Regions from separate parts of the Nonomuraea sp. NPDC049649 genome, predicted to be linked through region 4. Evidence: riboswitches for the same ligand, from Rfam matches in the RefSeq annotation. Region 4 holds a riboswitch; each other region holds the start of a gene.

Region 1 (7,388 bases), on a different contig from region 4:
GGGGTTCCGCGATCTCCTGGCCGCCGAGCGCATCAAGATCACCAGCCTGCCCGGGAGCTGGATCGCCCTGGCTCTGGCGTGCGGCGGCAACCTGCTGCTCGGCGCGGTCGCCGCCGCGGACGCGGTGCGGATCGCCGGGCCCGTCGACCTGGCCGCTCTGCTGCTCGTGCCGGTGTACGAGTTCGCCGCGATCCCGGTCCTGGCCGCGGGCGGCGAGTACCGCGGCGGGCAGGTGCGCGTCAGCCTGCTGGCGGTTCCCCGCCGCGCCCGGCTGTTCGCGGCGAAGCTCACCGCGAGCACCGCCGCCGGGCTGGCCGCGTCGGTCCCCGCCGTCCTGCCGGGTCAGCTGCTGCGGGACGTCCGAGCCGCGGACCTCCTGGCCGTGCTGACCGTGTACATCTGGGCGGCGCTGTCGGTGACCGCCGCCTGGTGGGTCTTCGCCCGCCGGGACGGCTAGGCGGCGGGTCGGCGGGGCACGGTCCAGGGCATGGAAGTGCTGAGCAGCCGCGTGCTGGTGCGTCCCGGGGATCTGGAGCGCAGCCGCCGTTTCTACGCCGAGACGCTCGGGCTGGCGGTCTACCGCGAGTTCGGGCCGCCGGAGCATCCCGGCGTGGTGTTCTTCCTCGGTCAGGGGTTCCTGGAGGTGTCCGGGCGCGCCGACGGCCCCGCCGGGGAGCGGATGCAGCTGTGGCTGCAGGTCCGCGACGTGCGGCGGGAGGAGGAGCGGCTGCGCCGGGCGGGCGTCACCGTGCTGCGCGAGGCCCGGCAGGAGCCGTGGGGGCTGATCGAGCTGTGGATCGCCGACCCCGACGGGCACCGGATCGTGCTGGTGGAGGTGCCGCCCGAGCACCCGCTGCGGCGCGATCCCCGCTGAGACTGGGTCTCTCGGACGTGAGCGGTGCTCGTAGCATTGATACGTTCATCAGCCGCTGCTCTTCACCACCGAGGAACGATGCCCAGCATCAAAGATGTCGCCAGACTCGCCGGAGTCTCCGTCGGCACCGTGAGTAACGTGCTCAACCGGCCCGAGGTGGTGGCCCGCGAGACCCGCCGGCGGGTGGAGGCCGCGGTGGCCCAGCTCGGCTACGTCCGCAACGGCTCCGCCCGCCAGTTGCGCGCCGGGCGCAGCACGACCATCGCCGTGGTCGCGCTCGACCTGACCAACCCGTTCTTCATCGACGTGCTGCGCGGCGTCGAGGAGGCCGCCCAGGACGTCGACGTGAACGTCATGGTGGTCAACAGCAACAAGGACGCCGCCCGGGAGGCGCGGCTGCTGCGGATGTTCGAGGAGGAGCGCCCGCTGGGCGTGCTCATAACGCCGGTGAGCGCCTCGGGCCAGCGGGAGCGGCTCGGCGGGCTGATCTCCCGGGGCATCCCGGTGGTGCTGTTCGACAGCTCGACCCGCCACTCCTACGGCTGCGCCGTCTCGGTGGACGACGTGCTAGGCGGGCGGCTGGCCGGCCGTCACCTGCTGGAGCGGGGACACCGGCGGATCGCCTTCGCCGGCGGGCCGTTCGCCGTCCGCCAGGTGGAGGACCGCCACCGCGGCCTGGCCGCCGCGCTCGGCGACACCTCCGGCCTGACCGTGATCCCGCTGCCCGACCTCACCGTCGCCACCGGCCGCGCGGCGGGCAAGGAGCTCGCCGACCTGCCCCGTGAGGAGCGGCCCACCGCCGTGTTCTGCGCGAACGACCTGGTGGCGATGGGGGTGCTGCAGGAGCTCACCCAGCGCGGCCTGCGGGTCCCCGCCGACGTGGCGATCCTCGGGTACGACGACATCGACTTCGCCGCGGCCGCCGCCGTGCCGCTGTCGTCGATCCGGCAGCCGCGCGCGCAGCTCGGCCGTACCGCGGCGCTGATGCTCCTGGAGGAGGCCAACAACCCGCACGGTCACGAGCACCGGCACGTGGTCTTCCAGCCGGACCTGGTGGAACGCGTCTCCACCGCGTCCTGACGGTCCCGCCGTCAGAAGGCGTAGGGGCCGAAGCGGCCCCAGGCCACGACCGCGGCCAGGACGAGCAGCACCGCGTTGACCGCGATGGCCGGCAGCTCCCCGCGCCGGGCGTGCGTGACCGCGGCGCCGAGCATGACGAGGACCAGGCCGCCCGCCGCCAGCGGGGTCAGGATCGGCAGGACGCCGGTCGTCGCCGGGAGGAGCAGCCCGAGCGCGGCCGCCACCTCCAGGCCGCCGATGGCCTTGACCGCGCCGGCCGGGAAGTCACCGGCCCAGGCCAGCCCCGAGGCCGCGAGCCGTTCCCTGGGCTGGGCCAGCTTCATCAGCCCGGCCAGCGCGAACACGGCCGCCAGCAGTCCCGCGACGATCCACAGTGCGAAATCCATACCGTCCCGTCCTCCGAAGGTCCAACAGGACTGTAAGGGGTCCCCGCTCCGGCCGTGTTACCGGCGGGCGGCTGCCGCGGCCCAGTCGAGCAGGGCCCCGGCCGTCTGGAAGCGGCGGGTGGAGCTGGTCTCACCGAGCAGGACGCCGACCAGCGTGCTGTCGCCGCGCTCGGCGGCGAAGGCGAGCGTGAAACCGGCCGCGCGGGTGTAGCCGGTCTTGACGCCGAGCGCGCCGTACGAGCCGAGCAGGCGGTTGGTGTTGCGCCAGGAGTACGAACGGTGCTCGGAGGTGGCGGGGACCGTGTGGTAGCGGGTGGAGGTGACCTTCTTCAGCGTCGGGTCGGCGAGCACCGCCTGGGCCAGGCGCACCTGGTCGCGGGCCGTGGAGTGGCCGCCGCCGCCGTAGGGCATGCCGTCGGCGTTCACGTACAGCGTGTCGTTCATGCCGAGCTGCCGGGCGGTGGCGTTCATCTTGTCCACGAACGCCTCGACGCCCGGCCCGAACGCGCGGGCGAGCGTGTGGGCGGCGTCGGCGCCGGAGGGCAGCATGAGCGCGTACAGCAGGTCCTCGACGGTCAGCGTGTCGCCGGCGCGCAGGTAGGCGACGGCGGCGCCGCCCCGGGAGGCGTAGCTGACGTCGGCGCTGGTGACGGTGACCTTGTCGGCGGGGTCGGCCTCCTGGAGGACCACGTACGCGGTCATCATCTTGGTGAGGCTGGCCACCGGCCTGCGCAGGTCGGCGTCCTTGCTGAGGTGGACCTGGCCGGTGGTGGCGTCGACCAGGTGGGCGGCCTTGGCCAGGACTTGGGGCGCGTCGGCGGCGTGGGCGGGGGCGGCCTGGACGACGCCGGCCGGAGGGGCGGCGTGGGCGGCGGTGGCTCCGGCGGTCGCTACGCCGCCGGCGAGGGCGAGGGCGAGCAGGGCACCGCGCAGCCGGTGGGTGACATGCATGTGGGGTTTGCTCCTTGCTTCCATGCCGCCTACCGGGTTAGCTGACGGGTTCGGGCGTGGAAGTGCCCTACGGCGTGCGCCGATTCACCCCAAGGGGTTGGGTCCCCGGCTCCGCGAACGGATTCGGCGGCCGTGCGCCTCCCCGGGGGCGGGGAACGCACGGTCTGGGCAAATGGAGCTTCAAGCTAATGCAATCCGACAAAAGCCGCAAATAGCCACAAACAGGCGACACACCCTTAAGTTGACTCACCTCGTGACGGCCTTGATATTGACGTAACACCAGGCGCACACCTCCCTACCGGCTCACGAAGGGAGTTTCGTCGTGCCAGCGTGATCTTCGTTCCGGCTGGGACTCCCAAGCGCCTCCGCTTTAATCACTCGTGAGCGGGCCATTCCTCGGCCAGGAGCGCGAATGAGAGACCGTCGAGCCATCCCTTGGTGCGGTGGAGTGAGTCTTTCACCGCGTGCTGTTCGCGGCGCATCCCGCCGCCACCAACATCTAGCGGACGCGCAGGCCCGTGATGAGGAGCCCGGCCATGCGGCGCGCGTCGTAGGCGGGGTCGTCGGCGCCGATGCAGAGGTTGCCGATGCCCCGCATGAGCTCCAGCGCCTCCTGTCCGGGCCGGATCTCGCCGGCGGTGGCCGCGGCGTCGAGCAGGTGGGCGCAGACGGGGACGAGCCGGTCGAGGAAGTAGGCGTGCAGCGCCTGGAACCCGGCGTCGTCGGAGTGCAGGACGGCGGCGAGCCCGTGCTTGGTGACCAGGAAGTCCACGAAGAGGCCGACCCAGCGCTCCAGCGCGGCGTACGGGGTGGGGCCTTCGGCGAGCAGGGCGGGGCCGGCCTCGGCGCAGGCCTCCACCTGGTGCCGGTAGACGGCGATGATGAGGTCCGCCCGCGTCGGGAAGTGGCGGTAGATGGTGGCGGTGCCGACGCCGGCTTTGGCCGCGATGTCGCGGATGGGCGCGTCGACGCCTGAGGTGACGAAGATCGCGGCGGCCGCGTCGAGCAGGTTCTTCTCGTTGCGCCGGGCGTCCGCCCGCTTGGGCCGGGCCCGGCTCCGGTTGTCGCTCATCGCGTCCCTCCGACGGCATTGCCAAACGGGACACTGTCCCGTATCGTCAAACGGGACATCGTCCCGCTTCATCATCTCAGAGCGGCGACCTATCGGCCACCTTTTAGAAGGGCCCACCCATGATCACAACAGCCGTCCCGGTCGTCTCGGCAAAGCCGGTGGTGCTGCCCGCCCCCGGCCGCGGCGAGGACCTGCTTGTACGGGTCTCGGCCCCCGCCGACGGGCATCGGTTACCGATCATCGTCTTCTCGCACGGTTTCGGCTGGTCGATGGCGGGCTACGACCCGCTGGTCGACTTCTGGACCGCTCACGGCTTCGCGGTGATCCAGCCCACCCACCTCGATTCCCGAACGCTGAACCTCCCGCCCGACGACCCCCGTACACCTCTCATCTGGCGGCACCGGGTCGAGGACCTGAAGCGCGTCCTCGACCACCTCGACCTCGCCGAGGCCGCCGTCCCCGGCCTGGCCGGGCGGCTCGACCGCGGCCGGATCGCGGCGGCCGGGCATTCCTGGGGCGCCCAGACCGTCAGCATGCTGCTCGGCGCCCGCGTCCTCGGCCCCGACGGCCGCCCGGGTGAGGACCTGTCCGACCCGCGGGTCAAAGCGGGCGTGCTGCTCACCGTGCCCGGCCGGGGCGGCGCCGACCTGAGCCCGTTCGCGGCCGAGCAGATGCCCTTCATGAACCCGGACTTCACCGGCATGACCACCCCGGCCCTCGTGGTCGCGGGTGACAAGGACCAGTCACCGCTGACCGTCCGGGGGCCGGACTGGTTCACCGACGCGTACACCCTGAGCCCCGGCCCCAAGAGCCTGCTCACCCTGTTCGGGGCCGAGCACACGCTCGGCGGGATCGCGGGCTACCAGGTCGCCGAGACGACGGACGAGCACCCCGGCCGCGTCGACCTGCTCCGGCGGGTCACCACCACCTACCTCCGCAGCGTCCTCGACGGCGCGGACTGGCCGCCGAGCCCGGACCCGCTGGGCGCGGTCGAGTCCAGATAGAGCTTCATCGCCTCCTTGACGGCGGCGAGCAGGCTCGCGGCCCGGGTGTCCGGCACCCCCTCCAGCAGGCGGTTCATCACGTAACCGAACGCCAGCCCGCTCCCCGGATCGGCGAACCCGAGCGAGCCGCCCATCCCGCCGAACCCGAAGGCGGCCGGCGAGTACCAGTACGCGTCAGGCATGGGAAGCCCGAACCCGGTGCCGATGCGCACGGGCACCCGCAGGATCCGGTCGACGCCCGCGACCTGCTCCGCCGTCGCCGCGGCGAGACTTGCAGGGCTGAGGATGCGGTGCCCGTCGACCTCGCCGATGAGGGCGGCGTAGAACCGGCACCACGGGGTCCCAGGCGATCGCCTCGTCCCGGCTGATCGGCCGGTCGACGGCGGGCAGCCCGGCCTGGTGGGTGAGCAGCCACCGGACCGGGATGCGCTCCTTGCCCGCGGCGGCGAACTCCGGCCAGTAGCGGGCCACGGGCGCGTCGAGGTCGAGTTCGCCGCGCTGGGCGAGCAGGAGCGCGCAGGTCGCAGTGATCGCCTTGGTGGTGGAGTAGACGACCTGCAAGGTGTCGCGTTCCCAGGGGCGGCCGGCGTCGGGGTCGGCCATCCCACCCCACAGGTCCACGACCTGGCGTCCGTGCCAGTACACGCTGACCGCGGCTCCGGTTTCCTGCCCGGAGGCGAGGTTGGCGGCGAACGCCGCGCGTACCGTCTCGAACCCGGGTGCGGTGTGCCCGCGGACTTCCGCGCTGATCTCGGGCATGCGTCATCGCCTTCCGTATGTGATGCCGTCCGCGGGAAGGGGTCAGCGGCGGAACTTCTCGACGAGCCAGGCGCACAGCTCGGGCTCGCTCATCTCGGGGAACTCCGCCGCGAACGTGGCCAGCGCGCGCAGTGCCTCGTCGCGGTCCAGGCCGCGGGCGAGCGCCGCCTTGAGGTATTCCTGGCGCGCGGCGGTGGGACGCCCCCCGCCTGCCCCGCGCCCCGGCAGCCCTGCACGCCACCGGCGGATCTCCGCGAGCCGGTCGGCTCGCCAGCCGGGCGCCCCGTCGACCTCGACGTCCGGCTTGGGGAACGCGTGCTCGGAGCCTTCCGGGTAGCGCGTGCGCCATTTGTGCACCGCGTGCCGGGTCACTCCCAGGGCCTCGGCGACGCCGAGGATGCCGAGGTAGCGCTCGGTCATGGGCGCACCAGCTCGTCCTTCCGGCCTCCTTCGCGGATCTCCAGTAATACCACGTACGGCGCCTCACCCTCCGAGGCCGCCGGAAACATTGTCTCTCAAAGAGACGACGTTGGCAATCAGTCGCGGGCCCGCAGGAGCAGCCATCCGCCCAGCAGCGCCGCCGCGGCCCAGGCCGCGAGCACCCCCAGCCCCGCCCAGGGCCCGATCGGCAGGCTCGCCACGTTCACGGTCGTCTGTACGGCCAGACCGGCGTTCATCGGAGCCAGACTCCACAGGAACCGATGCCAGCCCGGATCCGTCACCAAAGACGCCAGCAGCGGAAACAGATAGAGCAGCCCGAGCACCACAGCGATCGACACCCCGGAATCCCGTACCGCCATCGCGATCCCCACCGCGAGCAGCGCCACCAGCACGAGGTAGAGCACCGACCCGGCGGCGGCGCGCACCGTCGGCCCGTCCACCGGCGACGGCACCGGATAGCCGGTCCCCGGCAGGATCAGCCGCGCCGCCAGCGCCGACCCGAGCACGCCCACAACCGCCGCGACCGCGGAGAGCCCCGCCACCACCGCCGCCTTCGCCGCCAGCATCCGCCCCCGCCGCGGAATCGCCGTCAGCGTCGTGGCGATCATGCCGCTGCCGTACTCGCCCCCGACGGCCAGCACCGCCAGCAGCGCCACGCACGCCTGACTCACCTGCAGACCACCGAACGCGAGCCGCACGGAATCCCGCGTACACCTCCCCCACGGGCAGGTCAGCGTCGCGGCCAGGACCGCCCCCACGGCCACGGTCAGCACGACGGCGAGCAGCAGCAGCCAGCCCGTCCCCCGCAGCGTGCGCAGCTT
Region 2 (7,388 bases), on a different contig from region 4:
CGGAAGTCGCCCGCGGCCAGGTCGTCGAGGGTGCCCAGCAGGCCGCTGTCCTCGAACACCAGGTTGATCATCTCCGCGTTGACCCCGAAGTCGCTCAGCACCAGCGACGGCACGCCCATCGCGATGGCCTCCAGCGCCGCCGTGGAGCTGACGGTGACGAACCCGGCCGCGCGGGAGAGCTGGTCCTGCATGGAGCCCGCGGCGAACCGCAGCCGGCCCGGCTCGCCCAGCTCGCGCCAGAGCCTCTGGTAGTGGTGCCGCTCGCGGTGGGTCTGCCGCTCGCCCTCCAGCGCGCGCAGCTTCACCACCACGTCCAGCCCGGGACGGCGGGCGGCCAGCTCGGCCAGCGCGAGCAGGATCCGCTCCCGCTCCTCGCGCGCCTTGGGCACCTTGGCCTGGGTGGCGAACACCACCCGGTCGCCGCCGAGGCGTTCCTGCCGGGGCCGCAGGAACGGCAGCCGGGCCAGCCCGACCGCCCCTCCCCCGCCGAGCCGGGCCGCGATCGCCCCGAACTCGGCCACCTCGCGCTCGCTGTGCACCACGAACAGGTCGCACCCGCTGCGGTACAGCCACGCCTTCTCCGTGGCGGGCACCGAGATGCCGGGCAGCCCGGTGGCGAACACCGGCCGCGGGCGCAGCCCGTCCAGCACGCCGGAGACCAGCACGTCCACGACCGGCCCGGTGCAGGCGGCCAGGATCACGTCGGGCCGGGACCGTTCCGCCAGGCGGCGCAGCGCCCGCGCGGTCACCACCGGCGGCGCGGCCCGCCCGGAGACGGCGGCGGCGATCTGCTCGGCCGACGGCGCGATCGGGGTGCGCACCACCACCAGCTCGGTGTCGCAGCCCTCCGGCAGGTCCTGGAGCAGGCAGGCCGCCCATTTCAGGTACGAGTCGGAGTCGGCCACCGCCAGGACTCTCAACCGGTCACACTCCTGTCAGATGCGTGCGCAGCGCGGGGGCCGCCCTGCTGGTCCACCAGTCGTCGGGCACCTCGACCGGCTCCACCGCCACGCCGCGCGGGCCGAGCAGCACCCGCAGCGAGGAGATCGCGGTGGACGGCAGGCTGACCACCCGCTGGCCCGGGTCGAGCCCGCGCAGGGTCAGCTCGGCGGGCGCGCCGTGGTCGTGCACGGTGATGCCGGGCCGCTCGCGGATGATCGCGACGTCGACCGGGTCCTCCCGCCGGTGCGGGTAGTAGGCGAGCGGCTCCTCGGCCGCCAGCTCGGTCAGCCAGCGCAGGTAGCGTTCGCGGTGCACCAGCCCGTTGCGGACCAGCGAGGTGCCGAGCACGACCGTCCGCTCGGCCGGGCCCGCCTGCCGCTGCGGCTGGCCGCGCAGCCACGCGAAGTCGTGTCGTACGAGGTCGACCCCGGCGTCCCGGACGGCGCGCGCCAGATCGTCGGGGACCGGCAGCGCGGTGAAGACGGTCACCCCGCCGGCGCGCAGCCGGAGCGCGGCGGCCAGCCCGAGCGCGGTGCGCAGCGGGCCGGGCTCGGCGCGGGCCCGCAGCAGCGGCCGGTACGGTCCCGCGGCGAGCAGTTCCAGCAGCCGGAGCGTGGCCATGCCGTCGTCCACCACGACGACCCGGCCGGGGAAGCCGGTCAGCCAGCGCAGCTGCACCCGGCCCGAGAAGGCGTCGCCGACGGCGGCCGGGCGGCGCGGCAGGCGCTCGCTCGGCTCGGCCAGCTCCAGACCGGCGGGCAGGTCGAGGCGGCGCAGCTCGCGGCGGGTCGCCTTGAGCGCGCGCAGCCGCGCCCGCGGCACGATGGCCGTGGCCGGGCCGAGCAGCCCGGCGTGGTGGGCTTCGACGGCGCACAGCATCTGGAGCGGGGACTCCACCCAGGCCGACGCCTGTTTGACCACGTTTGTTCTCCCAGCCAGGTGATGGCCCGTTCACGACCGCTTCAAGCTAGCCCGGGAGGCTTAAGCCATGCGGAACGAGACGTGAACAATGGGAGGTATGAACACGCTACGGCTCTACAGAGACGGCGTCGAGATCCCGCAGCTCGGGCTGGGCGTCTGGCAGGTGCCCGACGACGAGGCGGAGCGGGCCGTGCGGACCGCGCTCGAAGCCGGATACCGGCACATCGACACGGCCACGCTCTACCGCAACGAGGAGGGCGTCGGCCGGGCCGTGCGCGCCTCCGGAGTCCCGCGCGAGAAGGTGTTCGTCACCACCAAGCTGTGGAACAGCGACCACGACCGGGTGGAGCAGGCCTTCGACGAGAGCCTGGCCAGGCTGGGCATGGACTACGTCGACCTCTACCTGATCCACTGGCCGGCGCCCAAGCAGAACCGGTACGTGCAGGCCTGGCGCGGGCTGGAGAAGATCTACAAGGACGGCCGGGCCCGCGCGATCGGCGTGTCCAACTTCACGGTGGCCACGCTCACCCGGCTCCTGGACGAGACCGACATCATCCCCTGCATCAACCAGATCGAGCTGCACCCGTGGTTCCAGCAGCACGAGCTGCGCGAGTTCCACGACAAGAACGGGATCCTCACCGAGGCGTGGAGCCCGCTCGGCTCCGGCAAGGGCCTGCTGGACGATCCGGCGCTCGCGGTGCTGGCGGAGAAGCACGGCCGCACGCCCGCGCAGATCGTGCTGCGCTGGCACATCCAGATCGGCAACGTGGTCATCCCGAAGTCGGTGACCCCGTCGCGGATCAGGGAGAACATCAACGTGTTCGACTTCATCCTGGACCACGAGGACATGGCCGCGATCGGGGCGATGAACGCCAACCGCCGCCTCGGCGCCGACCCCGACGAGCTGGGGTAATTGGCACATATATCGCTTTCGCGGATGAGTCTGTACGATCTTCCGCGTGCGTGACTTAGCCTGGGGCATCGCGGCGACCGGCGGCATCGCCCGGACGGTGGGCGCGGTGATCGCCGCCGAACCGGGGATGCGGGTGGCCGCGGTCGGCTCCCGCGACCTGGGCCGGGCCAAGGCGCTGGCCGCGACGCTCGGCGCCGGCTCCGCCCACGGCTCCTACGCCGAGCTCTGCGCCGACCCGGCGGTGGACGCCGTCTACGTCGCCACCCCGCACGCGCAGCACCTCGAGGTGGCCGAGGCGGCCATCGCGGCGGGCAAGGCGGTGCTCTGCGAGAAGCCGCTCGCCGCCACCGTGGCCGACGCCGAACGGATGGTCCGGCTGGCCCGCGAGGCCGGGGTCTTCCTGATGGAAGCGATGTGGACGCGGTTCAGCCCGCTGATCCGCATGCTGGCCGCCGATGAGCGGTTCGGGGAGATCCGCTCGGTGCGGGCCGCGTTCGGCTTCGCGCATCCGTACGATCCGGCGCACCGGCTCTGGGCGCCCGAGCTGGGCGGCGGCGCCCTGCTCGACCTGGGAATCTACCCCATGGGGCTGGCCCAGCTGTTCCTCGGGCAGCCCGAGAGCATGAGTTTCACCGGCTCGCTGGCACCGAGCGGCGTGGACGCCGAGGCGGGCGGGCTGATGAGATACCCGGGCGGCGCGCGGGCGCTGGTGGAGTGCTCGCTGCTCGCAGGATATGCCAACGACGCCAGTGTGGTCGGCACCGGGATGCGGGCCGACATCGACGCTCCGTTCTGGGCTCCGCGGCGGGTCGTGCTCAGCAGGCCGGGGATGGAGCCGGAGGAGCACGTGCTCGGGGATCCGGCGGAGAACGGGTACGCCGGAGAGCTCCGGGAGGTCCGCGACTGTCTTGCGCGGGGCCGCACCGAGAGCGAAGTCATGCCGCTTGACGAAAGCCTTGCCATGATGCGGCTTCTGGCCGAAGCGCGGGCGCAGCTCCGCTAGCTGCGGCTTTAGGGCGCTTGCCGTCTCTTGCCGGATACGTTACCTTACTCGGCATTCGCGACGAACGTCCGGTTTGTCCGTTCATGTCCGAGTAGATCGTCGCCTCGCAGGACCGCCCTGCGACCGCTGAATCCGCCCTGCGCGGAACCGGGGACCCACTTCCCTCGGGGTGAATCGGCGCCTAGCGCGCCGTAGGGCAGCTTCCACGCCCGAACCCGTCAGCTAACCCGGTAAGCGGCATGGAAGCAAGGAGTATCTCCCCTCGATGGTCAGGCACCGTCTTTCCCCTTCCCCCAAACCCAGCCGGCTCCGCGCCGCCCTCGCCGCCGCCCTCGCCGCCTGCACTCTGGGCGTCGCCCTCCCCGCCCACGCCGACCCCGGCAGCGACCGGGTCCAGGCCGCGGCGCAGGACTCCGAGAAGAAGATCACCGCCACCGCCTCCGACGTGCTCGCCCTGGCCAGGGCGCAGATCGGCATCACGGAGAACGCCCAGGGCGGCGGCACCAAGTTCCAGCACTGGTATGCCGGCTCGCAGCGCGCCCTGGAGACCGTCGCCCGCGACGGCGGCCACCCCAGCGCCTACCTGAACGCCCCCTGGTGCGCGATGTTCGTCTCCTGGGTCGGCGAGCAACTCGGCGCCGGCTCGCAGGTCGGCTCGGACGCCTACACGGTGACGCACGCCCAGTGGTTCAGGGACAACAACCGCTGGGGCACCGAGCCCAGGCCGGGCGCCGTCGTCTTCTTCGCCTGGAACGGCAGCAACAGCATCGGAGCCATCCAGCACGTCGGCTTCGTGGTCAAGGACAACAACAACGGGACGATCACCACGATCGAGGGCAACACCGGCCGCGGGAAGGTCGAGGAGCGGATCCGTCCCAAGTGGCAGGTCGTGGGTTACGGCTACCCCGAGTACGCCGCCTGAGTTCTCCGGAAGAATCCCGTGAGGTGTCGATCCGGGCACCGCTCGCCCGACGCTCAGGCGAGACCGGGATTCGAGGAGAACCACCGTGAAATTCATGATCATCGGTAAGGGCAGCGCCGAGACCGAGGCGGGCGTCATGCCGAGCCAGGAACTCGTCGACGACATGATCGCCTACAACGAGTCGCTGGCCAGGGCCGGCGTCCTGCTGGCCGCCGAAGGGCTGCACCCCAGCTCCCGCGCCGCCCGCATCGCCTACGGCAAGGGCAAGCCCAAGGTCATCGACGGGCCCTTCGCCGAGACCAAGGAGATCATCGCCGGCTTCTGGCTCATCCAGGTCAAATCCCGCGAGGAGGCCATCGAATGGGCCCTGCGCGTCCCCGTACCGGAAGGCGAGGAGGGCGTCGGCCTGGAGGTCTGGGAGGTCTTCGACGCGGCCGACATGCCGGAGACCTCCATGACCCCGGAGACCGCCCGGCGCGACCGGGCGGTGCGGGAGGGCCTGGAAGCCGAGCGTCCGGACTCCTGACGGGCGGGGCCGCGACCTCCGTCTGGCGCGGAACGGAGGTTGCGGCCCGCCCGTCGGGCTGTTTGCATGGCCGGGTGACAGCTTCGGACACCCACCGGGCCGTCGAGGCCGTCTGGCGCATCGAGGCGGCGCGGCTCATCGCCGGGCTCTCCGGCATCGTGCGCGACGTCGGCCTGGCCGAGGAGCTGGCGCAGGACGCGCTGGTCGCGGCGCTGGAGCAGTGGCCCCGCGAGGGCGTGCCGCGCAACCCGGGCGCCTGGCTGATGACCGTGGCCAAGCGCCGCGCCGTCGACCTGATCCGCCGCAACAGAACGTACGAGCGCAAGCTCGCCGAGCTGGGCCGCGACCTCGAAGACCGCCTGGAGGACGACGAGCCGCCGGAGGCCGGGGAGATCGAGGACGACCTGCTGCGGCTGGTGTTCACCGCGTGCCATCCGGTGCTGCCGGCCGAGGCCCGGGTGGCGCTGACGCTGCGGGTGCTGGGCGGGCTGTCCACCGGCGAGATCGCCCGTGCGTTCCTGATGTCGGAGCCGGCGGTGGCGCAGCGGATCGTCCGGGCGAAGCGGACGCTGGCCGCGCGGAAGGTGCCGTTCGAGGTGCCCTCCGGGATGGAGCTGGCCGAGCGGCTGCCGCCGGTGCTGGAGGTCATCTACCTGATCTTCAACGAGGGCTACTCGGCCACCGCGGGCGACGACTGGATGCGGCCGGCGCTCTGCGAGGACGCGCTGCGCCTGGGGCGGGTGCTGGCCGGGCTGATGCCCAAGGAGCCCGAGGTGTTCGGGCTGGTGGCGCTCATGGAGATCCAGGCGTCCCGCGCGGCGGCCCGGGTGGGCCCGTCCGGGGAGCCGATCCTGCTGCTGGAGCAGAACCGCGCCCGCTGGGACCGGCTGCTCATCCGCCGGGGCCTGGCCGCGCTGGAGCGCGCGGGTGAGCTGAGCGGCGACCTGGGCCCGTACACTCTGCAGGCGGAGATCGCGGCCTGCCACGCGCGCGCGTTCACGGCCGGGGAGACCGACTGGGTCCGCATCGCGGACCTGTACGCGCGGCTCGCGGCGCTGTCGGGCTCGCCGGTGGTGGAGCTGAACCGGGCGGTGGCGCTGGCGATGGCGTACGGGCCCGGGGTGGGGCTGGAGCTGGTCGACCAGATCGCCGGGGAGCCGGCGCTGAAGGGCTACCATCTGCTGCCGGGCGTCCGGGGGGACCTGCTGTTCAGGCTCGGGCGGCTCGGGGAGGCCGCGGCGGAGTTCGAGCGCGCGGCCTCGCTGACGCGTAACGAGCGCGAGCGTGTTCTCATGGAACGGCGGGCCGCCTCCTGCCGCTGAGGCGGGGGTTTCAGTGTTTCTGTGGCGAAAAGCGGGAGAAACGGTACCCGTGGGATGGGAGCGCTCCCAAGTAGTGCTTCGCGTGGTTCATGCCTTCAAGCCCGCTTTAGGGGTCGCAGAATGCCCCAGAGGTAACGGTTGAGTTTCGGGACGTTGACGCCTGCACGCGCTGAGGGCACTCTTTGTGGGAGCGCTCCCAAAGACTTCCAGTCGCGGGTATGCCGCGATCACACCTCCCAAGATCCACACCCAAGAGGGGTACGGTAATGACGAACCACAAGCGCCGCCTCGCCGTCAGCGGACTCCTGGTCGCCGCCCTGGCGGCGGTGACCGCCGCCTGCGGCAACGCCGAGACGCCGGCCGCCGACTCCGCCTCGGACGCGCCCGCCGAGCCGGTCACCATCAACGTGCACACCTTCGGTGGCGGCGAGAACTTCGGCTACGACGCCGCCGTCGAGAAGTGGAACGCCGAGAACCCGAACATCCAGATCAAGTACTCGAACCTGACCGACCGGTTCGAGGACGTCTTCCTGCCGCAGCTGCTCCAGCGCCTCCAGGCGGGCAGCGGCGCCGGCGACATCGTCGGCATCGACGAGGGCGCGATGGGCCTGATGGCGGCCCGCCCGCAGTTCTTCCTGGACCTGGGCGAGTACGGGCTGCAGGACCGCAAGGCCGACTTCCCCGCGGCCAAGTGGGAGGCGGGCATCAACGCCGACGGCAAGCTGTTCGCGCTCGGCACCGACATCGGCGGCATGACCATGTGCTACCGCAAGGACCTGTTCGAGAAGGCGGGGCTGCCGACCGACCGCGAAGAGGTCGCCGCGCTCTGGCCCACCTGG
Region 3 (7,388 bases), on a different contig from region 4:
AGCAGGTTGTCGTAGACCACGATGCGGCGGGTGGCGCCGAACCCGGAGACGTAGGCGTTCAGCGCGGTGGTGCGGCGGGAGGCGTCGGCCACCAGCACGTCCTCCACCGGCACCCCGTCGCGCTCGGCCATCGCCAGCAGGCTGGTGCGCAGCGGGCCGTCCGGCATGGAGCGGAAGTCGTTGAACACCGGCTCGAACACCACGGGGTAGACGAACGAGGCGGCCACGGTGAGCGCGAACGCCCCCGCCGCCGCCGGGATCCACCAGCGGCGGAACCGCCGGGCCAGCGCCACCACCGCCAGGATCATGCCGCCCAGCAGCGCCGTGCTGATGCCGATGCGCTTGAGCCGGTCGCCCGTCCACGACACCCAGTCCTGCGTGGACAGGCCGTAGTCGCGCAGCACCGTCTCGAACCAGACGCCGAGCGGCCAGCGCAGCGCCTCCTCGATCACTGTGAGCAGGAGCACCCCCAGCAGCACCCGCACCCACCACGGCCCGCGCAGCACCCCGAGAACCTTGGCGCCCAGCGGGGTGGCGACCAGCAGCCCGGCGAACACGAGCGTCAGCCCGAGCGACAGATAGCTCGGCACGCTGGTGGCCGCGTCGAACGCCTGAGAGCGGGCGATCTGCTCAGCGGTGAAGTCCCCCTCGGGACCCGCCGCCGCCACAGGCGTCCCCGCCAGCGCCTCCCACGGCGTCGTCAGCCCCACCACGGCGACGATCACACCCCCGAGCACGGCCGCGGCCACCCCGGCCCACCGCACCTCCCGGGAGCTTCCCTCCGACACCTCCCGCCCGGACTCCCCCGCCGACGGCTCACGGTCATGGCCCGGCCGCGCCTCCTCTTCGGACGTCCGCTCGTCCGCGGTGCCGTTCCTGTCCTCGCCGTCGTCCACTTCTCGTCCTCTCACCCCAGCCGCTGCCCGATGCTAGCCGCCCCGCGCCCGGTTGACCCTCACACGGTGAGAGCCCCTACAACGACAGGGACGAGGACCACCCGAGGGGACGACATGAACACGGACGAACTGGCCTTCTTCACCACGCCGGGCCCGATGACCAGGCTCGAAGCGGAGACCGGCCTCCCCGGCGACGCCGCCGGGCTCTGCGCGATCAGTCAGGGCTTGATCGTTCACGAGTTCCTGGCGGACCAGTACGGCGTCCAGGACGTCGACGCCCGCCGCGAGGAGGTGGAGAACCGCTCGGCGGCCGAGATGGCCGCCCGGATCCGCCGCCTCGACCCACGCGGCCTGGCCGAGCCCCGGCCCCCGGCGCTGCGCATGATCGGCAACTGCCGGCATTTCAGCGTGCTCACGGTCGCGCTGCTGCGCCGGGCGGGAATCCCGGCGCGGGCGCGGGCGGGCTTCGCCGGCTATTTCGGCGAGGGCTGGGTCGACCACTGGATCGTGGAGCGCTGGGACGCCGACGCACATCGCTGGAAGCGTACGGACGCGCAGCTCGACGAGAGACAGACGGAGCTGTTCAAGATCGGCTTCGATCCGTACGACCTGCCGGAGGGCGCGTTCCTGACCGGCGGCGAGGCGTGGCTGCGCTGCCGGAGCGGCCTGGAGGACCCGGAGCGGTTCGGCCTGGGAGAGATGCGCGGCGCGTGGTTCGTGGCGGGCAACGTGGTCCGCGACCTGGCCGCGCTGAACAAGGTCGAGCTGCTGCCCTGGGACGTCTGGGGGATGATCGACACTCCCGTGGACGCCGGGGATCCCCGGGCGGCGCTCGTCGACGAGATCGCCGAGGCGGTCACGTCCGGCGATCTCGCCCGGTGCCGCCGCCTGTACGAGCGCGACGAGGTCCGGGTCGGGCGGACCGTGCGCAGCCACCGCTACCAGCGGGACGTCCACCTCGTATAGCAGCGCGAAGGCCCCGCCCCCGGGAAGGGACGGGGCCTTCGCGGCCGGTCACAGGCCGGGACGGACCGCGCCGGCGAATGACGCCTTGCGCCATCCGCTCACCTTCTCGACGCGCACGGTCTTGCCCGTGCTCGGCGAGTGGATCATCTTGCCCTTGCCGACGTACATGCCCACATGGCCGAGCCCGCGGAAGAACATCAGGTCGCCTGGCTGCAGGTTCTTGTAGGAGACCTTCTTCTTGATGCGTGCGAACTGGCTGTACGTCACGCGCGGGATCTTCACTCCGGCCTTCTTCCAGGCGAACTGGACGAGGCCTGAGCAGTCGAAGGCGTGCGGCCCGGTGGCCCCGTACCGGTACGGGTCACCGATCTGTTTCTTGGCCACCGCGACGGCCTTGAGGGCCTTCATCTTCTGCCGTGCCGCCTTGGTCTGCTTCTTGGACGTGGCGGCCTCGACGGTCTTCACCGTCGTCTCCGCTTCCGCCGGTGCGGATTCGGAGGGGCCGTTCACCGTCTCGGCCTGCGCCGCCGGGACGTGGAGGCCCAGGCCTCCGGCCGTCACGGCAACGGTGAGCGCTGCGCCACGCAGGGCAAGGCGGGACAGACGGGGGTTCTGCGACGAGGTTGACAGGATTGCTCCTTGACTCTTCCACGAACGCCTACCGGGTTAGCTGACGGATTCGGGCCTGGAAGTCGCCCTACGGCGCGCGATGCGCCGACTCACCCCTAGATCCCGCCCTGAAATGGCGGGATCTGGTGGTTCCCCGGCTCCATGCCTCCTGGCTGCATGGATTCGGCAGGTCACCGCCCCGGATCAGAGGTGTCTACGGGTACGGCGGTGACCGCGGATGTGATCGCGACGGGCATGGGATGTCCGCCGCGGGCCAGAAATTACGCCGGAAGGCATGAACTGGCAAAGGGAGGGTCAACAGGTAATGATCTGACAAGAGGGTTGTAAACCCGGCAGCCCCAGCTGGAACTGGGGCCTCGTTACCCTAATGTGACCATACTCACACTTGTGCCCTGACAGCCAGTCAGGTCCCATGTGTCACACAAGTCACAGGAGTTTCAGCTGTTCAGGGGCGTACGGCGCCGACGAGACGGCGCCCGTACGAGGAAAGTGAGACGAGTTTCACCACGTCACCGGTCTGCGGGGCGTGCACGATCCGGCCCTCGCCGGCGTAGATGCTCACGTGCCCCAGCCCCTCGCTGAAGATCAGGTCACCGGGCTGGAGCGCGTCCAGCGACACCCTCCGGTTCGCGCCCCAGGCCCACTGCTGCCACGTCGTGCGCGGCAGGGACACGCCCGCGGCGCGCCAGGCGGCCTGCGTCAGGCCCGAGCAGTCCCAGCCGCCGGGGCCGGTGCCGCCGAACTGGTAGGGCTTGCCGATCTGCGCGAAGGCGAAGTTCAGCACGCTCACGGCGTTCCCGGAGGCGGAGCCGGTGTACTTGATGCCGGTGCTGTGCGGGTTGCCGGGGCGGTAGGCGCCCAGGCGGTCGAGAAGCTTCTTCTGCTGGGCGATCAGCTTCTCGATCTCGGAGCGCTCCTTCTTGATCTTGTCGCGCTCGCGGTCGGCCTCGCCCAGCGCCTTCTGGGCCTTGTCGCGCTCGGCCTTGAGCCCGCGGTTCTCCCGGTCGAAGGCCGCCAGCAGGCCGGCGCGCTCGGCACTCAGCTGCCCGGTCAGCGCCATCTTGTAGAGCAGGTCGTCCGGGCGTTCGCTGGTGAGCAGGGCCGGCAGCGAGGTCAGGTCGCTGCCCATCTTGTAGCCGTCGACCGCCATCGTGACGACCTGGTTGCGCAGCTCCGCGACGGTGGCCACCTTGCGCCGGTAGTTGGTGTTCAGCTTGTCGTAGCGCTTCTTGGCGGTCTTGTAGTTCTCCGTGGCCGTGTTGTAGCGGTCGACGACCTTGTCGGCCCGGTCGTTGAGCTTTTCGAGCTTGGCCTTGGCCTGGGCGACCGTGGGCTGCGGATCGGCGGCCACTCCTCCCGCCGGGACGATGCTCAGCCCGATCGCAAGACCTGCGGCCAACGACGCCCGGCCCAACCTCACAGCCCGCCTCCCGAGGGGATTAGATTCTGGGGCGAAATAGTACAGAAGTAACAGGTGAGGTCTCACCTAAACGCTGATTTGTAATCTAGGCGCGGCCTAGCCTGCGCAGCAGCAAAGATGACGGAACGGGTCTGGCGCCCATCCTGCGGACCGATTCGGCCACCTCGCGGTCGGTGGAGACCACCGCCACGGCCCGGCCCGGCGGCTCGGCCCGGACCAGCTGGCGGATCAGGTCGTCGGCGATCTCCCCGGGCGCGCTGAACAGCACCCGGACCCCGCGCGGCGCGACCACCTGCACCGGCGCGTTCAGCTCGGCGCCGTCGAAGACCACCGTCACCTCGACCCTGGTCTGCGCGACCAGCCCGCCGAGCCCGGTCATCAGGCGGTTGCGCTGGTCGGCCAGGGTGAGGGTGCCGTAGCCGGTCTTGGTCACGTTGTAGCCGTCGATGATCAGGTGGATCTGCGGCAGGGCGAGGAGCTGGTCGAGCAGCTGCGGGTCGTCGTCGGCCAGCGCGCGGGCCGGCACCCCCCGTACGCTCGGCGACTCCCCGGCGACGGCCGCCACCGAGTCGGCGGGCCGGGAGATGGTGGTGGGCAGCGCCAGCTCCCTGCGCAGCCCTGCGGAGGCGTCCTGCAGCGCGTCGAGCAGCACCCGGATGCGGGAGTCTTCTATGCTGCGGCCCTCACGGGCGGCCCGGCGCGAGGTTTCGAGCTGCTTCTCCGTGGCGGCCAGGCGCTCGCGCAGCCGGCGCAGCTCGGTCTCGCCGGCGTTCCCGGCCGCCGCGGCCGCGGCCTGGGCCTCCTCGGCGGCCCGCTCCATCGCCTCCGCCCGCTGCACGGCCGCCTTGGCCCGCTCGCGCGCGTCGTGGAGCTTGCGGCGCAGGTCGGAGATCTCGCTCCGGGCGGACTTGAGCTGCTCGCGCAGCCGGTCGGCCTCCGACTTAGCCGCCGTCTTCTGCGCGGCGAGCTGCTCGCGCAGCCGGGAGACCACTTCCTCGCGCTCCGAGCCCTCGGCCGCGGCGGCGCTCCGCTCCAGCTCGGCGCGGGCGGCCTCGATCATCTCCTCCCACCCCGGCGGGCGGGTCAGATAGGCGGCCGCGGCGACGAGCACCGGGTCGGCGGCGGGCGGCACGTGACCCTCGGCCAGCGACGACACGAGCTCCGGCCATCCGGCGGACACGTGCTCGGCGACGGCCTCGCGGAAGTCCTTGTCGTTCTCCAGCTGGGCGGCGATGGGCGCGCTGCCCAGGCGGGCGCGCTTGCGGGGATCGAATTTCGCTATGCCGCGCAGCGGAGGCGGGATGGCGGCAGCGTGCATCGAGCCGAGGACCTGAGCCGCCAGGTCGACGACGTTCAGCCGCACCTGCTCGGGAAGCGGGCGAGACAGGCCTTCACCCGCTGCGCTCATCCCACTGTCCCTTCATGACATGCTCTTTCAGACAAGGGTACGGCTGTCAGGTACCTGTCCGTAACCGGCACCCGATTCCGCGCAAGCGCTTGGTCCGAGCATGATTGCGGCGCCGACCTGCGAAAACCCCTCTCAGGGAGGCGCGCCGGGCCTCCGCGTTCCCGCGCCGGACCGGCCGCTCCGCCCCTGCTCACGTGGCCGGTACCTGCGCGAAGTCTCTCTCGTACGAGTCGAGCACACGTAAGGAGTCTGCCCGAAAAGCTGGAATCCCAGCATTGTTCAGAGCCGGGCGTCGTAGACGAGCAGGGCCACCTGGACCCGGTTGTTCAGCTCCAGTTTGGTGAGGATGCGCGAGACGTGCGCCTTGACCGTGGGCACGCTCATGTACAGCTCCCGGCCGATCTCCGCGTTCGACCTGCCCCGCCCGACGGCCAGCGCCACCTCCCGCTCACGCTCGCTGAGCCGGTCGATCAGCGCGCGGGCCCGCGAGGAACGGTCGTCGGCGCCGCCGCTGGAGACGTGGGTGATGAGCTGCCGGGTCACGGCGGGCGACAGGATCGGCTCCCCCGCCGCCACCTTCCTGATGGCGCCGACCAGCTCGACCGGCGGGATGTCCTTGAGCAGGAACCCGGCCGCGCCCGCGCGCAACGCCCGCAGCACCTGCGCGTCGGCGTGGAAGGTGGTCAGCACCACGACCTCCGGCGGCGACTTGGTGGCCCGCAGCGCCTCGGTCGCGGTCAGCCCGTCGACGCCGGGCATCCGGATGTCCATCAGCACCACGTCGGGCCGGTGCTCGGCCACCATCGGCGGCACCTCGGCACCGTCGGCCGCCTCACCGACGATCTCGATGTCGCCGGCGCCGCCCAGGATCATCGACAGCCCCGCCCGCACGAGCGCGTCATCATCGACGATCAGCACCCGGACCGGCCGCCCCTCCTCCGTCGTCATCCGTACTCCCGTCAACTCTCGCCCGTCTCCACCGACCACGGCAGCCCGTCCGTGCTCACCGTCTCCGCCACCCGTGCACACAATCGAGTGCCCGCCGACCCACACCGGGCAGCCGTCTCGCTCGCCCGTGCAGCCAGTCACCTCTCACCCGTCTCCTCCGGCCACGGCAACCAGGCGCGGACCACGTACTCACCCTGCGGGGTCGGACCGTGCTCCAGCCTCCCGCCCGCCAACTCGGCGCGCTCCGTCAACCCGATGAGCCCGGCACCCGCGCCCGGGATCTGGACGCCGTGGAGGCGGGAACCGGCGGGAAGCCCGTTGCGCACCTCGGCCTCCAGCCCCTCGCCGGGCCCGCCGGTCACGGTGACGCTGACGGGAGCGCCGCCCGCGTGCTTGCGGGCGTTGGTGAGAGCCTCCTGGACGATGCGGTAGAGGTTGCGGCCCGGTTTCTCCGGCGCCTCGCCGACCTCCATGCTCAGCCGTACATCCATGCCCGCCTGCTCGCACTCGGCCACCAGAGCGGGCAGGTCGGCCAGCGTCGGCTGGGGCCGGTCGGGCACGTCACCGGGCGCGTCGGGATGGCGCAGAACGCCGATCACCTCCCGCAGGTCCTGCAACGCCAGGTGAGCGCTGCTCCTGATCGCCCCCGCCGCTCTGGCGATCTCGTCGGCAGGCGCGTCCGGCCGGAACTCCAGGGCACCGGCATGCAGGCTGAGCATGGACAGCCGATGGGCGAGCACGTCGTGCATCTCCCTGGCGATCCGCTCCCGCTCCAGCCGTTTGGCCTCCTCGGCGGCGGTCTCGGCACGCTGCCTGAGCGACCAGATGAGCTGACGCCGGGCCCGGATGACGATGCCCCAGGCGAGGGTCGACAGCACGACCGCGAGGGAGAGAAGCGCGTAGGTCGGCCCGCCGAGATCCACGTCCGAGCGGAGGAAGTAGAACGGCACGACCACGATCAGCCCGGTGAGGGCGATCGTGCCGGAGATCTTGAACGGCCGGTGCACCGCCACCGTGAACAGCGCCACCAGCGCCGCCCCGCCCACCATCTCGAAGTATCCCGACGCCACCGTGGTGACCACCGCCAGGCCGACCGGCCAGCGGCGCCGCAGCCACACCG
Region 4 (7,388 bases):
GACTCAGGCTGGAAGAAGGTCGGCGGGCTGCTCACAGCTTCACCTTCCGATGCGTCGTAATCGATGGGCTTTGCTTGTGACCCTAACGCGCGCCGCCTACAGGTCATGCCCGGTCCCCGGGCTGTTCGCTGACGGCGCATGCCTCAGGTACGCGTGAAGCCCCCGGCCGGCCCGCAGCATCGGGCCGGTCGGGGGCTCCGGACGAGCGTGGGAGTGATCAGGCCTCGGCCTTCTGCTCCTCGGACTCCGCGGGCTCCTCGACGACCTCTTCACCGTTGATCTCGGTGTAGATGGCCTTGAGGTCGACCTCGTTGCCCTCGGTGTCGACGACCTTGGCGGAGTCGGCGAGCACCGCTTTCGCCTTGTCGCGGACGATCTCGACCATGGCCAGCGTGAGCTGGTCGTTGTCGGCGAGGTGCTGGGCCAGCTGGTTGGGCTGGACGCCCATCTCCATGGCGCGGCGGACCACGAAGTTGGTCAGCTCCTGCTCGGAGACGCCGAGCTCCTCGGCCTTGACGATCTTGTCGAGCACGAAGCCGACCTTGATGGCGCGGGCCGAGGTGGTCTCGAACTCGGCGAAGCGCTCCTCCTCCGTCGTCTGGTAGAGGCGGAAGTAGGCGTCGCGGCTCAGGCCGCTCTCGGCGACCTGGTGGTCGAGGTTGTGCTTGCGGGCGTCGATCTCGGCCTTGAGCGCGCTCTCGGGGATCGGGATGTCGATCTTCTCCAGGAGCGTGTCGAGGGCCTTCTCGCGGGCCTGCATCACCTGGTCGATGAGCTTGGTGCGGCGGACCTGCTCGCGCAGGCTGCCCTTGAGCTCCTCCAGCGTGTCGAACTCGCTGGCGAGCTGGGCGAACTCGTCGTCGAGCTCCGGCAGCACCTTCTCCTTGACCGACTTGACGTTGATGATGACGTCGGCCTCCTGGCCGGCGTTCTCACCCCCGACGAGCTCGGTGCGGAAGGTCTTCTCCTCGCCCGCGGACATGCCCACGAGCGCGTCGTCGAGGCCCTGGAGGATCGAGCCGGCGCCGACCTCGTAGGAGACCTCGCTGGCCTGCTGCTCCTCGATGTTCTCGCCGTCGATCTCGGCCCGCAGGTCCATGACGACGTAGTCGCCGGCGGCGGCCGCGCGCTCGACGCCGGTCAGCGTGGCGAAGCGCTGGCGCAGCGCGTCGAGCTGGGCGTCGACGTCGGCGTCGGTGACCGTGGCGGAGTCCACCGTGATCTCGACGCCTTCGTACTCGGGCACGTCGAAGTTGGGACGGATGTCGACCTCGGCGGTGAACTCGATCTGCTCACCGTCCTCGATCTTCGTGACCTCGATGTCGGGCTGGCTGACCGGGAACACGTCGACCTCGTCGACGGCCTGGCCGTAGAGCTTCGGCACCGCTTCGTTGAGGGTCTCCTCCAGCACCACCGCCCGGCCGAAGCGCTGCTCGATGATGCGCGCCGGGACCTTGCCAGGGCGGAACCCGGGGACCCGTACCTGCTGCGCGACCTTCTTGTATGCCGCATCCATGCTCGGGCGCAGCTCGTCGAACGGCACCTCGACAGTGAGCTTCACCCTGGTCGGGCTGAGCTCCTCGACAGCGGTCTTCACGGGGTGGTCTCCTTGATCAAACTTCAGAGTGTTCGCGGGCACGTCCATTTCGGTACGGCTCGCGCGCCGCGCCCACGTAATCGACGCTGGGGCATGCTCCGCTACGGCGGCTCCAAGCGCCAACGGTCAGTCTAGGGCAGACGCGGTAGCTCTCAGAACTCATCCGCGATGGCGCGTAGCAGCTCCACCGTCTCGTCAGGTGTGGTGCTGACGGCGCACAGCCGCTCCATGACCTCCGTGTAGCGATCTACGTCCTCGCGCTTGTCCAGGTAGAGAGCGCTGGCGAGCTGTTCGACGTAGATCACGTCGGGCAGCTCGGTGTCCGCGAAGCGCAGGATGGTGAACGCGCCGCCTTCCGCGCTGTGCCCGCCGAAGCTGAACGGCATGACCTGGATCGTGATGCTCGGCTGGCGCATGAGGTCGATCAGGTGCTCGATCTGGGCCCGCATCACCTCGGCGCCGCCGATGGGCCGGCGCAGCGCGGCCTCGTCGATCACCGCCCAGAAGACGGGACTGTCGGGCCTGTCGAACATCCGCTGGCGCTCCAGCCGCAGGTCGACCCGGCGGGAGATCTCCTCGGGCGAGAGCCCGGCCGATCCGGCCGTGACGACCGCGCGCGCGTACTCCTTGGTCTGCAGCAGCCCCGGGACGAACTGGACCTCGTACGTCCTGATCCGGGTGGCGGCCTCCTCGAGGCCGACGTACGCCTGGAACCAGGTGGGGAGGATGTCGTTGAAGCGGTGCCACCAGCCGGGCTCGTTCGCGCTGGCCACCAGGTCGAGCACGGCCTCGCGCGCCTCGTCGTCGGTGACCCCGTACAGCGTCAGCAGATCCGCGACGTCCCGCTCCTTGAAGCCGACCCGGCCGAGCTCCATGCGGCTGATCTTGGACTCGGAGCCCCTGATGAGGTGCCCCGCCTCCTCGCGGCTGACGCCCTTGCTCTCCCTCAGTCTGCGGAGTTGGGAGCCCAGAAGGATGCGCAGCGCCGTAGGGCCGGAACCCGGTTGGTTCTGCGTCACTCTGCCTCCTATCAAGCGTCCGCCCCACACAGTGACACCACATCGCCTGGTATGACAAGGTCTCAGCCCGGTGTCCGATTTGGAACTCCGCGCGACCACCCCCCATGCTGGTGCACATTGCACCTGCACGTGCATTCGGGTCTTGCAGCGGCCCCCGCTCGTGACCCATGATGGCTTAGTGCATTCTGGGCAAAACTTGCACTAGGGCGATGGCAACTGGGAGGTTACGGCGGGATGGTGGAGGACCCTCTGGCCGTGGCCGACTGTCTTCAGATCAAGCGTGAGATGGGCTTCGACCAGTTGCTCACTTCGGCCAAGCCGTACACCACCGCGTGTCCCCTCCCCTTTCAGGCCGACTCGGTCAAGACGGCCAGGGACGTCACCCGTTCGACGCTCGACCGCTGGGGTCTGTCAGAGCTGGGCGACGACGCGGCCCTGGTGGTCTCCGAGCTGGTGACGAACGCCGTCAGATACGGCGTGTACGCGCACGGCGCGCACGAGATCACCCTGCTGCTGATGCGGGTGGACCCCCACGTGCTGCTGGCCGTCACCGACCCCAGCGACGACGTGCCGCGGCGCAAGGAGCCCGACTTCATCTCCGAGAACGGCCGCGGGCTCTACATCGTGGAGACCTACAGCCAGTGCTGGGGCTGGGACCCGCTGGCGCGCGGCGGCAAGGCCGTCTGGGCGCTCTTCCACGCCGGCGCCTGACGGGGTCAGGAGCCGCGGCGGTCCAGGAAGAACGACGCGGCCAGGCAGAGCAGCGCCATCACGCAGAGGAACGCCACCAGCCCTCGCCCGTCCACGACGAACGCGGTCACCACGAACACCACGGCCGCGCCCGCGGCGAGCGAAGAGGTCTTCACAGGGGCATTGTGCCGTATGGCCCGGAACGGGCGGGTAGGCCGCCACGTCAGTGCATCGAGATGTGGACGTGGTCGTAGTGGTTCTCGGTGATGCTGCCGCGGTCGGACATGCCGCGCCAGCCCGAGCCGTGGTTGATGCGCTGCTTCCAGATCACGTACTTCACGCCCAGCTTGGCGCGGTTCTTGATGGCCCAGTCGGCGATGCGGTCGCCGAGCGCCGAGTTGGCCGGCGTCGGCATGGTGCCGCCGACGCTCATCATGAAGTCACAGGCCCGGCCCAGCGGGTGCTCGCCGCTCGATCCGGACCGGAAGCAGCCCACGGTGTACGGCAGGGCGAAGTTCTTGGCGATCTCGGTCTTCATCAGCCGGGTGCGCGGCGTGATGTTGTCGGGGCCTGACGGGAGCTGCGGCGCCCAGGTGCCGTCGGAGCGGCGGCCGGTGGCGAACGGCACCAGGTCCTCCAGTTTCTTCTGGATGTCCTTGATGACGCCCTCGGCCTCCTTGCGCTGACCGGCCACCTCGGCGGCGTCGGCCGCGATCTCCTCGGCCAGCGCCGCGGCCTCGTCGGCCGCCCTCTTGCGCTCGTCGCGGGCCTTGGCCACCTTGGCGACCTGGGCCTGCTGCTCGGCGGTGAGCTGCTCCAGCAGGGCGACGCTGCGCCCGTCGGGCAGCGTCATCATGCTGGGAAGCCGCATGCCTCCGCCGTTCTGGTACTGGAGCTGGGCCAGCTCGGCCACCCGGTCCTCGGCGGCGGCGAGCGTCTTCTCGGCCGTGGCCAGCCGCTCCTCGGCCGCCTCGGCCTTCTTGCGGGCCTCGGCCAGCTCGACGCGCTTGAGGTTGTAGCGCTCGATCAGCTTGTCGACTTTCGTGTTGAGCTGCTTCAGCTCTTTGCGGAGCTGCGCCTCGGTGGGCTTGGGCTCCGCGGCGGCGGGCGCCGCCGTCACGAACGTCGTCAGGAATGGGGTGAACATCACCGCCGCAGCGGTGATCCAACCCATGGCACGGTGCGCGGGGGACGCTGCCGCCACGTAATAAGGTCCTCTCCCTCTGCCTGCCGGGTTAGCTGACGGGTTCGGGCACGGGAGCGCTCCCTACCACCGAAGTGGATTCACCCCAGGTGCGGTGGGTCCCCGGCTCCCGGGCCACTCGCCCGGGATTAGGCATGTCCGCACGGCGGATTAAGGCCGTGCTGGAAAGGGATAGTAGTGGTAGATCACGAGTAATGCCACCTAAATGGAAATCTTTTAGTGATCTACCTGTGATCGAATCATGCGCGCGGCCTCCTCCGGCAGCACGTCGTTGACGAACGCGCCCATGGCCGACTCCGAGCCCGCCAGATACTTCAGCTTGCCCGGCGCCCGCCGGATGCTGAACAGCTCCAGGTGCAGGTAGGCCAGCTCGCGGTCCTGCCGGACCGGCGCCTGGTGCCAGGCCGAGATGTACGGCATGGGCACCCCGAACAGGCCGTCCAGGGCGCGCAGCACCGAGGTGTAGAGCGGGGCGAACGCGGCACGCTCGGCCCCGGTCAGCGCGGCCAGGTCGGGCACCTGCCGGTGCGGGTAGAGGTGCACCTCGAACGGCCAGCGCGCGGCCGCCGGCACGAACGCCGTCCACAGCTCGTTGGCCGCCACCACCCGCTCCCCGGCCTCCCGCTCGGCGGCCAGCACGTCCGCGAACAGGTTGCGCCCCGGCTTACGCCCGGCGTACCGCCGCGCCGCGCCGAGCTGCAGCTTGGTGCGGGGCGTCACGTACGGGTACGCGTAGATCTGCCCGTGGGGGTGGAAGAGCGTGATGCCGATCTCCTCGCCCCGGTTCTCGAAGCAGAAGACCTGCTCGACGCCCTCCAGCGCGGACAGCTCGGCCGTACGGTCGGCCCAGGCCTCCATGACCAGCTCCACCTGGTCGTCGGAGAGCTGGGAGAACGACGAGTCGTGTGCCGAGGTGAAGCAGACCACCTCGCACCGCCCCACACCGGGGCGGACCTCGCTCAGGCCGCCGACATCCTCATAAGTCCCGAAATTTCCGGAGAAGGAGGGGAAGCGGTTCTCGAACACCACCACGTCGTAGTCGTACGCCGGAATCTCCGACGCCCGCGTGTCCGTCGACGGGCAGAGCGGGCACTCGTCGGGCGGCGGCAGGAACGTCCGGGTCTGCCGGTGACCGGCGATCGCGATCCACTCCTCCGTCAGCGGGTCGTAGCGCAGCTCCGACGCCGGCGGCCGGGGGTCGAGCGGCCGCTTGTCGACCGCGCCGCGGTCGGCGCCGTCGTCGCGGTCGAAGTAGATGATGTCCCGGCCGTCGGCCAGCTGGGTGATGGTTCGCTTCACGCCGCCCCCTCCGTGATGATCAATTCTCCGGCCCTGTCGGCCAGCTCCCTGCGCGCCTCCTCCGGCAGCCCCGCGTCGCTGATCACCACGTCGGCCTCCGACAGCTCGGCGATGGTGCTGATGCCGACGGTGTTCCACTTGGTGTGGTCGGCCGGCACCACGAGCCGGCTCGCGGCGGCGATCAGCTCCCGGTCGGTCTCGGACTCCAGCAGGTTCGGTGTGGTGAATCCGGCGCGCACGCTCATGCCGTGCACGCCGAGGAAGAGCGTGTCGACGTGCAGGCGGCGGATCGCGGCCACCGCGACCGGGCCGACGAGCGCGTCGGAGGGCGTGCGCACGCCGCCCGTGAGCACGACCGTGCGGTCGGCGCGGGGGTTGCGGTGGAAGACCTCGGCGACCGGGATCGAGTTGGTGATCACGGTGAGCTCGGGCACGCCGATGAGGTGGTGCGCCAGCTGCCACGTGGTGGTGCCGGCCGACAGGGCGACCGCGGTGCCGGGGCGCACGAGCTGGGCCGCGCGGCGCGCGATCACCTCCTTCTCCTGCTGCTGCCTGGCCGACTTGGCGGTGAAGCCGGGCTCCTCGGTGGAGCCGGGGCCGATCGCGGTGGCGCCGCCGTGCACCTTCTCCAGCAGCCCCCGGTCGGCGAGCACCTCGAGGTCGCGGCGGATGGTCATGTCGGAGACGCCGAGCTCGCGTACGAGGTCGGCCACCCGGACAGCACCCTGGCTGCGCACGCGTTCGAGGATCGCCTGCTGACGCTGCTGTGCGAGCACTCCCCCACCCCTTCCAACAGATTCCACCAAATTATGACATGAAAATGTTGAGGATTGTGAGGTTGTTCCGGAGGTCCGATGGGGATTGACGTTCCGTCCGACCCCGTACACCGACCTTCGAGAGGATGAGCGGATGGCCAAGCGCGCCCGCAAAGCGAAAGCACGCAAGAAGAAGAAGGCCAACCACGGCAAGCGCCCCAACGCCAACTGACGGAACGCGCCGCCCGCGGCGCGGGCGGCGCGTCCTCACTCACACCGGCAGGCCGTCCAGGGCCTCGTCGATGCGCTCCTGCGGCAGCGCGAAGTCCTCCATCTCGCCCGACAGGTAACGCTCGTACGCCGACAGGTCGAAGTGGCCGTGCCCGCAGAGCGCCGTCAGGATCACCTTCTCCTCACCGCTCTCCTTGCAGCGCAGCGCCTCCGCGATGGTCTCGGCCAGCGCGTGCGTCGGCTCCGGCGCGGGCAGGATGCCCTCGGTCCTGGCGAAACGGACCCCCGCCTCGAAGCACTCCGTCTGCGAGCGGGTGACCGCCTCGAACATGCCCAGCTCGTACATGTGCGACAGCAGCGGCGACATGCCGTGATATCGCAGCCCGCCCGCGTGGATCGGGTCCGGCACGAAGTCGTGGCCGAGCGTGTGCATCTTCATCAGCGGGGTGAGTCCCGCCGTGTCGCCGAAGTCGTAGGCGTAGCGGCCGCGGGTGAACGACGGGCACGCCTCCGGCTCGACCGCCCGGATGACCGGGTCGATCTTCCCCGCCAGCTTCTCGCGCAGGAACGGGAAGACCAGGCCGCCGAAGTTC

The links. A riboswitch is a leader RNA that binds a small molecule or an ion and turns the genes downstream of it on or off. The one in region 4 is predicted to bind cyclic di-AMP.
Region 1: another riboswitch for cyclic di-AMP. It lies ahead of AB0J42_RS32185 (D-alanyl-D-alanine carboxypeptidase family protein); the one in region 4 lies ahead of AB0J42_RS36620 (hypothetical protein).
Region 2: another riboswitch for cyclic di-AMP. It lies ahead of AB0J42_RS21030 (CHAP domain-containing protein); the one in region 4 lies ahead of AB0J42_RS36620 (hypothetical protein).
Region 3: another riboswitch for cyclic di-AMP. It lies ahead of AB0J42_RS23660 (C40 family peptidase); the one in region 4 lies ahead of AB0J42_RS36620 (hypothetical protein).

The regions. Positions count from the first base shown of each region.
Region 1 is NZ_JBFAOH010000042.1:20,866-28,253, reverse strand. Features, by position in the region: gene AB0J42_RS32205 (hypothetical protein) at 1-457, shown strand, start outside; gene AB0J42_RS32200 (VOC family protein) at 488-874, shown strand; gene AB0J42_RS32195 (LacI family DNA-binding transcriptional regulator) at 953-1,954, shown strand; gene AB0J42_RS32190 (DoxX family protein) at 1,966-2,340, opposite strand; gene AB0J42_RS32185 (D-alanyl-D-alanine carboxypeptidase family protein) at 2,398-3,291, opposite strand; cyclic di-AMP (ydaO/yuaA leader) riboswitch at 3,303-3,430, opposite strand; gene AB0J42_RS32180 (helix-turn-helix domain-containing protein) at 3,791-4,363, opposite strand; gene AB0J42_RS32175 (chlorophyllase) at 4,483-5,367, shown strand; gene AB0J42_RS32170 (serine hydrolase) at 5,292-5,975, opposite strand; partial or broken gene AB0J42_RS32165 (serine hydrolase domain-containing protein) at 5,880-6,126, opposite strand; gene AB0J42_RS32160 (hypothetical protein) at 6,169-6,546, opposite strand; gene AB0J42_RS32155 (ABC transporter permease) at 6,663-7,388, opposite strand, start outside.
Region 2 is NZ_JBFAOH010000016.1:27,257-34,644, reverse strand. Features, by position in the region: gene AB0J42_RS21050 (DUF6716 putative glycosyltransferase) at 1-920, opposite strand, end outside; gene AB0J42_RS21045 (hypothetical protein) at 925-1,863, opposite strand; gene AB0J42_RS21040 (aldo/keto reductase) at 1,961-2,776, shown strand; gene AB0J42_RS21035 (Gfo/Idh/MocA family oxidoreductase) at 2,823-3,779, shown strand; cyclic di-AMP (ydaO/yuaA leader) riboswitch at 3,894-4,031, shown strand; gene AB0J42_RS21030 (CHAP domain-containing protein) at 4,045-4,701, shown strand; gene AB0J42_RS21025 (YciI family protein) at 4,796-5,227, shown strand; gene AB0J42_RS21020 (RNA polymerase sigma factor) at 5,302-6,549, shown strand; gene AB0J42_RS21015 (extracellular solute-binding protein) at 6,816-7,388, shown strand, end outside.
Region 3 is NZ_JBFAOH010000020.1:13,104-20,491, forward strand. Features, by position in the region: gene AB0J42_RS23650 (M48 family metallopeptidase) at 1-896, opposite strand, end outside; gene AB0J42_RS23655 (transglutaminase-like domain-containing protein) at 1,011-1,862, shown strand; gene AB0J42_RS23660 (C40 family peptidase) at 1,911-2,423, opposite strand; cyclic di-AMP (ydaO/yuaA leader) riboswitch at 2,503-2,670, opposite strand; gene AB0J42_RS23665 (NlpC/P60 family protein) at 2,938-3,891, opposite strand; gene AB0J42_RS23670 (NYN domain-containing protein) at 3,998-5,320, opposite strand; gene AB0J42_RS23675 (response regulator transcription factor) at 5,600-6,268, opposite strand; gene AB0J42_RS23680 (histidine kinase) at 6,406-7,388, opposite strand, start outside.
Region 4 is NZ_JBFAOH010000069.1:3,502-10,889, reverse strand. Features, by position in the region: gene AB0J42_RS36645 (ATP-dependent Clp protease proteolytic subunit) at 1-35, opposite strand, end outside; gene tig (trigger factor) at 218-1,597, opposite strand; gene AB0J42_RS36635 (helix-turn-helix transcriptional regulator) at 1,750-2,616, opposite strand; gene AB0J42_RS36630 (ATP-binding protein) at 2,851-3,327, shown strand; gene AB0J42_RS36625 (hypothetical protein) at 3,333-3,482, opposite strand; gene AB0J42_RS36620 (hypothetical protein) at 3,530-4,480, opposite strand; cyclic di-AMP (ydaO/yuaA leader) riboswitch at 4,517-4,655, opposite strand; gene galT (galactose-1-phosphate uridylyltransferase) at 4,727-5,809, opposite strand; gene AB0J42_RS36610 (DeoR/GlpR family DNA-binding transcription regulator) at 5,806-6,585, opposite strand; gene AB0J42_RS36605 (hypothetical protein) at 6,671-6,796, shown strand; gene AB0J42_RS36600 (TrpB-like pyridoxal phosphate-dependent enzyme) at 6,836-7,388, opposite strand, start outside.